3 regions of the Paenibacillus sp. FSL H7-0756 genome follow, and region 2 is predicted to be linked to each of the others. Evidence: riboswitches for the same ligand, from Rfam matches in the RefSeq annotation. Region 2 holds a riboswitch; each other region holds the start of a gene.
The links. Region 2 has a riboswitch for cyclic di-AMP ahead of NST04_RS03440 (3D domain-containing protein). Riboswitches for the same ligand answer to the same signal wherever they lie in the genome.
Positions count from the first base shown of each region.

Region 1 (3,276 bases), 600 kb from region 2:
GCATTCATGGAGAGAATTCATTCTTCTCACAGATTAATCCGGCGATGTTGGCCACGCGTGCAACCTCCCTCCATTATGAAGTTCAGACCAAGGTGGAGTTTCATCCCGATCATTATTCGGAAACGGCGGGGATGGGGCTATACTATGATTCGAATAATTGGCTGTACGTTCACTTGACCCACTCCGAATCAGAGGGCACCGTTCTATCTGTACTACAGGCCAAGCTGGGAGAACGTATTGAGCTGGTCCACCATTACATTCCAGTCCCTGAAGACACAGCAGAGCTCAAGCTTATCTATCATTCAGGCATCGCGAGTATCCTTTACCGCTTCAGGGATAACGGGGATTGGCAAGCTTTTGTAGAGAATATCGATGCTCTCTATTTGTCGGATGAAGGCGTGAACGGAGAGCCCGGGGAGATTGGCGGATTTACAGGCTTGTTCAATTTCATCGGTTCCGTGGATGCCCACCAGCATGACTCCTTCGCTGATTTTGAGTACTATAGAGTTAAGAATTACTAACAGGAGTGGTGAATGGTTGTGAAGAAAAGTAGACAAACCCCCGTGCTGGTCGCGGCCTCGATCCTGCTCATCATTATCAGCAGCCTGATCCCCTCGGAGCAGTCGGCTTGGCTGGGGGCGTTACAGACCCTTATGCTGGGAGCCGGATTGCTCGGCTGCTGTATGGCCTTTTGGCGGTTTGCCAAGGGCGGTAAGGATGGTAGGAGTGGGAAAGGCAAGAGCTGAGTTCTAGGTAATGGACGGTTGGCGAAGACTGGATCGATGCATCGGATGGTTGAGCTATGTAAGGTGAGCCAGGCACAGTATGGGTGCGTGCTGGTGCTGAGAGTCAAGGACTAAGTCGCGGCGGATGTCGCGGCTTTTTTGTTTTGTAGGCGGACTCAGAGGCCCTTATTTTGTGAAAAGACCGATTATCTCCCCGTTGCGGACTGAGAGGACGTTAAGAGGCTGGGTGGAGCGAAAAATGAGGCATGGGTACATTAAGCGCCTCTCAGTCCGCATGGACTTCAGAATGGTCCCATTTGCCAAAATAGCGGATCTGTAGTCCGCAGCCCGCCCGCCACATCAGACTCCTTCTGCCGCATCCGTATCCTGATTCCGCCACATCCAACTCATTCCGCCGCACTCATTCCTATAGCCCATGCTAATCCCCCGACTCATCCCGCCGAAGGGCGGTGGACCGCAGGCAAGGCCGAATGTGCGGCTGCCATCTGTTCGCGTATTCCTCTTAGCCGGGCCTTCAGCTCGGGAATGCTGCACTCCAGGATCAGGCTGATGTCGGGCAGGGGGAGCTGGATGCCGTACCATAAGGCACTGGCGACATGATCGTCCCATTTAAGCAGGGCAGGAGCGCAGCGGCTACGATCCCGGGTGAGCATGGCACATTGGCGGATGCACTCTCTGTAGGCAGCCGCAGCAGCACCGTCCCCGGAGAGGCTGCCCTTCAGCCATAGTGGATGGAGTGCCACGAAGGTGGCGGTGGTTGCTTGTTCGGCACGGGCGCCTTTTTCCAGCAGCAGACAGCTAAGCGCATAGACGGGCCCGCTATATTGCTGGGTGTAGTGGTTGAATCCGGCAGCAGCTGTTAGTTTGGGCGGTAAGGGGTCAGGCATGTGGTCACGTTCCTTTCTGAATCTATACTGTGCAGTTCATTCCAGTGCGCAAAAAACCGCAGGCAGAGGAGGACCTCTGCCTGCGGTTTTGGGTAACAGGCATAAGACGCCTGGCACAAAAGCTTGGCGGATCAGGGCTCTCTCCTTACGCTTACGAGGTTAGCTGTCGGATTCGGACGGTGAGAGTCGCCCTACCTGCCGGAGACCTGCGCGTGGCATTCTCCTTCGGATTCACCCCAAGTCGGCCAGACGGCCGGATGGTTCCCCCGTTTTCCACATGACGGAAATTCAGCGTGCATGCATTGCTCATTTTCATGAATACACTCATTTGCTTTCAACACGAATCATACACTTTTCGGAGGTGGGTTGTAAAAATGGAAAAGAGTGCTATTCGCCTTATTTTCAGCAAATGGCTGAATGGCTGTGCATAGGGAAGCCAAAACTCACATTTGTAGCAGATTATCTGCCATTTATCTCGCTCAAGCGCTGTTTTTTATTTTTGGCAGACGGCGGTGGGGATGAAGGCCCCTTGTATTAGACTACCACCACAGCGGAACCTTCTGATTCTTCCAGGCAATGATCCGCTTCACCTCACGAACGGTTCCTGTTGTAATCGCATAGTTGCTTCGCTGCGCTGCATGAAGGTCCAGGAAGTGCAGCATCCCTCCATAAGTCCCTACAGCCAGCAGAGTCTCATCCCGATTGACAGCTAAGCCTGAAATAGTGCTTCCGGCATAATAACGCCACAGCTCCCGCCCCTCTGCATCAATGAGCCTCAAGTAGCCATAGGCATCGCCAATCACAACACCATTCTTCAGCGCTGCCGCCGCATACACCCGGGCTTCCTCGTTAACAAGCGGATATTCCTGATCTGCCGGGAGTTCTCCTCCTTCCACATCTTCAAGGGGAACGGCAAGGGTAACGCCATTATAGAAGTGGCAGGAATTGTACCATACGCTATGCTGGTCCTTTGTAAATATTGTATAGTGCGGGTAACTGGATTCCGGATTGAATAGGTGAACCTGCCCTGAAGTTGTGTCATATAAAAGATGATCACTGCCCTGGCTGCCATAGGCAATCCATCTTCCATCCGGAGAGACGGCACCATGCGGCATGTCAATTTCAATATGCTCCAGCTCATCTGCTTTATATTCTTCGAGATCCGGATGCAGCAGCTTCACCTCCCAGGGCTTCTCCTGCGATTGCTGGACCAGGAAAATCCCCTGGCTCGTAACAAGCAATAACGCCCCGCCCCCGTTAAAAGGAATGACCTGCTCCAAGGGTAACGCCTGGTCCAGGCTCTCTATGTCCAAGACGGGAAAGTCCGGGTCCAGTGCTTGAATCGTTCCATTCAGCTCACGCCATGAGAGGGTGGCTACAACTGTACCCTGAAGTGTGCTGTTCATAGAATGCATAATGGTAATCCCCTGAGTTCCGGCGAGCGCATAGAACTGATTATCAGGAGATGCCCCAACCAGGCTATACTCGCCGAATACGGAAATAACATCCTTATGTACAGCCACAACTGCTTTCTTCTCCCAAGGGGTGCCGGTGCTGAATACCACAGCATCATCACTGATGAAATGGATACTGCGGATCGCCTGCATCTCCTTCTGAAAGTGGCCGGAGAGCGGCCACGTTGC
Region 1 is NZ_JBBOVT010000001.1:182,084-185,359, reverse strand. Features, by position in the region: gene NST04_RS00800 (family 43 glycosylhydrolase) at 1-521, shown strand, start outside; gene NST04_RS00795 (hypothetical protein) at 540-746, shown strand; gene NST04_RS00790 (hypothetical protein) at 1,178-1,633, opposite strand; cyclic di-AMP (ydaO/yuaA leader) riboswitch at 1,768-1,937, opposite strand; gene NST04_RS00785 (hypothetical protein) at 1,911-2,171, shown strand; gene NST04_RS00780 (WD40 repeat domain-containing protein) at 2,173-3,276, opposite strand, start outside.
Region 1: it holds a riboswitch for cyclic di-AMP, as region 2 does, so the genes downstream of both, NST04_RS00790 (hypothetical protein) here and NST04_RS03440 (3D domain-containing protein) in region 2, are expected to answer to the same signal.

Region 2 (3,276 bases):
TGCAGCCGGTTTATCCATCGTAAACTGTATAAATATGTGGAGATGGAGCATTTGGATTCTGACATGATTGGCGAAATCCGCCGCAGCTTCGCCGGTGCGGGACTCCGGCCCGATTATGACCTGGAAATTGATTATCCCACCGATCTTCCCTATGATGTATTCCGTCCGGGAGACGGCTTTGACAGCAAGCAGATCCTGCTTCTGGACAAGCATGAGCGGCTGAGGGAAATCTCCGAGGTCTCGGATATTGTACGCTCCATCAGCGGTATTCACCGCGGCAGACACCATCTGTATTTTCCGCAGGACAGGCTGCAGAAAGCCCTTCCACAGCTGCCGCCATCCATCGCAGAGATTTTTGCCAAATAACCAATCAAGCTTGGAATTATAGATACAATAACAGGCCGAAAGGATGTAATGTAATGCAGTTATTCGACACCCATACCCATCTCGATGCTCCACAATTCGACGAAGACCGCGAAGAGGTCATTGCCAGGGCACTGGAAGCCGGCGTCAGCAAGATGATCAACATTGGCTTTAACCGGGACACGATACCGACCACCATGCAGCTTGCCGAGAAATATGATTATATTTATGCAGCTGTTGGCTGGCATCCCCAGGATGCCATCACGATGAAGGACGGAGACCTGGAATGGATCGCTTCCTTATGCGCTCATCCCAAGGTGGTTGCCATCGGTGAGATCGGGCTGGATTACTACTGGGACACCTCTCCTAAGGATGTACAGCATGAAGTATTCCGCAAGCAGATCGGGCTGGCCCGTGAGCTGAAGATGCCGATCTGTATTCATAACCGCGATGCTCATGAAGATGTGATCCGCATCCTCCGCGAGGAGAAGGCGGGCGAGGTTGGCGGTGTAATGCACTCCTTCTCCGGCAGCTGGGAAAGTGCCAAGATGTGTCTTGATTTGGGCTTCCATCTTTCTTTTGGAGGACCGGTTACGTTCAAGAATGCACGGGTGCCTAAAGAGGTGCTTGCCCAGACTCCGCTGGACCGGCTGTTGATCGAAACCGACTCCCCTTATCTGACTCCGCACCCCTTCCGGGGCAAGCGAAATGAGACCGCTCATGTGAGGCTGGTAGCGGAGGCGGCCGCGGCAATAAAAGGGATTGAATTACAGGAATTGGCGGAAATTACGTATGCGAACGCACTGGAACGATTTGGTATACTCTGAAAACGGGAGTAAATGCGGTGAAAAATGAAGTATAGCGGATATATTAAACTTTTATAACGGAAAAACGGTCGATTATTACAATATTTTAATCATTTTTTTACGTAAACGTGGTTGAATCGTCCTTTACAACATGTATCAAAACAGGATATCATCTTTTCAGTGCAGTGAGCTGTTGTAACTGTGACAGTCACTAATTTCATGGATCGTCTCGCTGAGTCTCCGGATATGGAGAATGGGGGAACCAATAATGCTCTGCCGCATGAACGTAGTACAAATGCAGAATTGCCGCAGGCATTGTTTGATTTCTTTACGTGGTCTTGGGGTGAATTTGAGGGCAACCGCCGTGAGCGGGTGACCTGAGATAGGGCGTCTCTCTTATGTCCGAACCCGACAGCTAACCCCGTAAGCGCAAGTAAGAGAGGAAACCTCGTGCATAAGCATTCCGACGTATTCGATACCGGGAAGCCACGAAAGAGTCCTCTATGAACTCTTTTTTAGGCTTCTTTTGTTTTGAATAATGAGAATGCTCCCGGCATACTGTTATATAACAGATCTCCGGAGTAACTATGCCGAGCAGGCGATCCATGAGCAGGAAACGCTGAAGCAAGTGCGGGCGTATCCTGTTGCAAACTCAAACCTAGTTTCGTCAGAAGTGATACAGTCTACCTTGATATAACTTGGACGACGGGGCTATGTAAGGAGGATGGAAAGAGTGGGCGTATTCCAACCAGAGGTATCCCATGATTCGCAATCATCCAGCAGGTCTTTCGCATTACGGTTGAAGCAAGTAAATCCCCGCGTAGTTTTACTTGCCGGTGTGGCATCGATTGTTATCGCACTGTTAATACTGCTGTACGTACACGGTCAGAGCAAGAAAGAAATTACTCTAGTAATAGACGGACAGGTACAGACACTGGAGACGCGGGAAACGCTGTTCAGTGATGTGCTGGCTAAGGAACAGATTTCGCTGCAGGCGCATGATGAATTATCTATTGGCCTTAGTGATGAAATAAAAGACGGCGACCGTATCGTGATTAACACTGCGCAAAAGTTCGCTCTTACCGTAGACGGAAAGACCGAGACGTTATTTACGACCGAGGATACCATTGGTCAGGCCATCGGCAAGCTGGGCTACAGCCTCGAAGGCTTAGACAAGATTTACCCTTCGCTAGAAACCGCAGTATCTGCAGACATGGAAATCAAAATTGTCCGGATTAACAAGCATGTGGTTCAACGGACAACTAATTTGCCTTTCCGGGTCATTAAGACAGCAGACCCCTCATTGACTAAGGGAACCGTAAGAGTAGCGCAGGCAGGTAAGCCTGGCGTAATGATCCAGCACATCGAGAAGATCTATCAAGATGGCGAGCTGGCATCCATGCGCATGATCGGCAAGGAAGTACAGACGGTTACCAAGGACAAAGTCATTGCCATTGGAACCAAGCCGCTTCCTAAGCCCGTTGTAGTTACTGCCAAAGTCTCCAAACCTGTAACAACCTCCAAGTCATCTAAAGCCAGCGCAAAGGCCAGCAATGTTACCAGTAAGGCTGGTGTGGATTTTGAGTACAAAAGAATGATCAAAAACGTATCCATGACTGCGTATTCGTCGCAGGAACCGGGTATTGGAACACGTACTGCCTCCGGCACACGCGTAACGGAAGGCCGCACTATAGCTGTAGATCCTAGTGTTATACCAATTGGCTGGTGGGTGTACATTGAAGGATTAGGGTTTCGCCGAGCAGAGGATACCGGCGGTGCCATCAAAGGCAACAAGGTGGATGTCTATTACGATTCACTGAGTCATGCCCGTAATTTCGGCCGCAAGTCGCGCACACTTTATGTGATCGGACCTGTGAAGCCGGAGCTGAACTAAACGTAATGCCTTTTGCAAATTAGCGGTTAATACGATATAGTGAGGGAAGCACTTACGGAATTTTTGAGAGCTGCCGCTCATCACTTATACATTCTTTAGCCAAAAAGAAGGGGAGCGAATCCTCTTCTTTTTGCGTTCTGGAGTAAGGAGTAAAAATATTTATGATTAAAGAGCTAATTGTAGTTGAAGGGAAAAGCGATACCGTTGCCGTTA
Region 2 is NZ_JBBOVT010000001.1:778,636-781,911, reverse strand. Features, by position in the region: gene NST04_RS03450 (HD domain-containing protein) at 1-366, shown strand, start outside; gene NST04_RS03445 (TatD family hydrolase) at 420-1,190, shown strand; cyclic di-AMP (ydaO/yuaA leader) riboswitch at 1,390-1,614, shown strand; gene NST04_RS03440 (3D domain-containing protein) at 1,903-3,063, shown strand; gene rnmV (ribonuclease M5) at 3,225-3,276, shown strand, end outside.

Region 3 (3,276 bases), on a different contig from region 2:
TAATAGCAGCTCCGGCGCCACTTTTCTTATCGGGTTTCTGCTCGGCATAGGGATGCTGCTGTTATTCAGAAGATCCAAGCCTCAGGCCCGGCCATTTTATTTAAAACGCCTATGGTCCATATTCAAGCTGCTGCTGATCTTTATCCGCGAATTGACCATCTCGAACTTTGTGGTAATTTATCATATTCTTCGTCCGAAGCTGGCGATCCGCCCTGGAATATTCGCCTATGAGACGGCGTTAACCTCAGCCTGGGAAGTTACACTGTTGTCTTGTCTAATATGTCTGACTCCTGGCACGCTGACCCTTGATGTGTCGAGGGATGGGAAGACCCTATTTATTCATGCCATTGACATCAAAGATGCTGAGGAAATGGTGAAGCAGATCCGGGGTAATTTCGAACAAGTGATCATGGAGGTGACCCGCTGATGGTCTCCGTACTATTAACTACCGCATTGATCATTCTGGGAATGGCCATACTCGCGTGCCTGTTCCGGCTTCTGAAAGGACCTACCCGTTCGGATAGGGTGGCCGCCCTAGATACGATAGGCATTCATGTACTGGCTATGATTACTGTCATTAGTATGCTGCTGGATACCCGCAATTTTCTTGAGGTAATTCTGGTTATAGGTATTCTGACGTTTATTGGAACCACTGCACTCGCAAGGTATATCGAACGTGGGGTTGTTGTGGAAGAAGGAGGGGAACTGCATGACAGGTGAGTTGTTTAGCTCGATTCTAGTGGTGCTGGGCGCCATTTTTTGCGGCATCAGTGCCTTTGGCCTGATCCGGCTGCCCGATGTCTATCTGCGTTCACATGCGGCCACCAAAAGCGCAACGTTCGGGGTGTTATGTTTACTGGGCGGCGGCTTCCTTTACTTTTGGTTCAAAGATGGAGAGATCAGTGTCAAGCTGCTGCTGGCGATTCTTTTTGTATTCATCACTTCGCCGGTCGCAGGCCATCTAAATGGCCGGGCGGCCTACCGTTCGGGCGTTCCCTTGTGGAAAAACAGCGTACAGGATGATCTGCTGACCCATAAGGAAAGAAGTAAGGAGCAATCTGAGAAATGATATTTGCCGCTGAATTCCTGTAAAGGAAACGGGGGAACCAAAAGTTCCGGGGTGAATCTCGAGAATATCGAGTAGGGCTACTCAGGTCCGAATCCGTCAGCTAACCCCGTAAGCGTTCATGAGAGGGGAATCCTGCAGTGCCTATTGTTGATGTCAACGGAACAACCTTGTATTATGAGATATCGGGTAGCGGTCTGCCCATCGTTTTTATCCATGATTATTCGACCTCCCACCATCTTTTTGAACCACAGGCGGAATATTTCAGTAAGCGCGCGAAAGTAATTGTCTATGATCTAAGAGGAAACGGGCTGTCAGGGAAGATGAATGTTGAGATTGGCCGGATCGTAGACACTCAAGTTGAGGATCTAAAGGCATTATTAGATAAGCTGGATGTAGAAAAGATTGTAATTGTAGCCTGCTCCAGTGGAGCTATACTTGCCCAGAAGTTCGCCTATCTATTCCCTGAGCGGGTGATTACCATGATTTTGGTGGATAGTTATTTTCAAGGTGATTACTCTGCTAGCGGAAGTAAGTTGAAAGAAGCGTTGCAGTTCTGTGCCTGGATTTCTCATTATCTCCCTGCTGAAATGTTTATCAAGCCTTTACGTATCACCTATCACAGATGGCTCTTGGCTTACCATATCTTGAGAAAAGAGCTTATGCATAAACGGACGACAGAATGGATTAAGCAACGCATGGCGTTGAAGTATTCGGACGGTTACGGGTTTGCGCTGCGGCTGCAAATTCCGGTGCTGATCGTGTCAGGTAATCACAATGAGCGGGTGTTAGAGCAAGTTAAAAAAACAGCGGCTAAGTATCCCAAAGCTCATTTAGCGATCATCGAGAATGCCATGTATCCTAGTCACCTATGTCAACCGCAATTATTTAACCGGCTTTTGCTCGATTATCTAAAGGATCAACAGTGTTTTCAACAAGAGCTACCTGGCTGATACTCTCACTGGACACACACCCTTGAAGGTGACGCAGCGCTGTTTATTTACGAAAAGAATCATTACAGGAGCCAGTGATATGTTTACAAAAAGGTACCTTTGGTTTACTCGAAAACTCAGTCTAACCTCATCAAGAATTATTCTTTTAGGTTTTGCTGTAACCATCATTCTGGGGACAATTATGTTGTCCTTACCGGTATCTTCATCCACCGGAACTAGTGTGGGATGGCTAAATGCATTATTTACCTCAACTTCAGCTGTGTGTGTCACTGGACTGGTGGTGCTGGATACAGGAACCGACTTCTCCAACTTTGGACAAATCATTATCCTGCTCCTCATTCAAATCGGAGGATTAGGATTCATGACGTTCAGTGTTCTAATTGCCGTAATTCTGGGGAAGAAGATTGGGCTGAAGGAGCGTTTACTCATCCAGCAATCTTCGAACTCCGTTGAAACACAAGGGGTCGTCCGGCTATCACTAAGCATTGTACTAATCTCATTTATCTTCGAAACTCTTGGGGCATTGTTGTTGACCATCCGGTGGGCGAATGACCTGGGTGTTGCCAAAGCCCTATATTATGGAATTTTCCATTCCATCTCGGCCTTTAATAACGCAGGTTTTTCATTATGGTCGGATAGTCTGAGCCGGTATGTTGGTGATCCGTTAGTCAATATTGTCATTTCATTTTTATTTATCATTGGTGGAATTGGATTTATTGTGATTCTGGATCTATACCGCAAGAGAAGCTGGAAGGCTCTGTCTTTTCACACAAAAATCGTGCTAATCACTTCAGGAGTGCTTTGTTTTGCAGGGTTTCTGGTCATATTTGTCTTTGAGCTTTTTAATACCAGAACATTTGGTACACTCACATGGGGGGAAAGAATCTGGGGTGGATATTTCCAGGGAGTGGTTACCCGCACAGCGGGTTTCAACTCCATTGATATTGGTGCGATGTTACCGGCGTCCCAGTTCTTTATGATCTTTCTGATGTTCATAGGAGCTTCATCAGGCTCGACAGGCGGGGGGATCAAGACGACCACCTTTGCGGTACTCATATTAAGCATCTTCTCAACCATCAAGGGGAATGCTGATGTGCAGCTGCTAAAAAAACGGATACCTCAAGATCTTATTTTCAGATCACTGGCTGTAATGACCATCTCCTTAGGCCTTGTTCTTGGAGCAACCTTTTTATTAACAATTACTGAATATACCCGCCATACGGATATTCTTGCTCTTTTATTTGAAGCTACATCAGC
Region 3 is NZ_JBBOVT010000002.1:589,714-592,989, reverse strand. Features, by position in the region: gene NST04_RS19430 (Na+/H+ antiporter subunit E) at 1-427, shown strand, start outside; gene NST04_RS19425 (Na(+)/H(+) antiporter subunit F1) at 427-720, shown strand; gene mnhG (monovalent cation/H(+) antiporter subunit G) at 710-1,069, shown strand; cyclic di-AMP (ydaO/yuaA leader) riboswitch at 1,067-1,199, shown strand; gene NST04_RS19415 (alpha/beta fold hydrolase) at 1,207-2,019, shown strand; gene NST04_RS19410 (TrkH family potassium uptake protein) at 2,099-3,276, shown strand, end outside.
Region 3: it holds a riboswitch for cyclic di-AMP, as region 2 does, so the genes downstream of both, NST04_RS19415 (alpha/beta fold hydrolase) here and NST04_RS03440 (3D domain-containing protein) in region 2, are expected to answer to the same signal.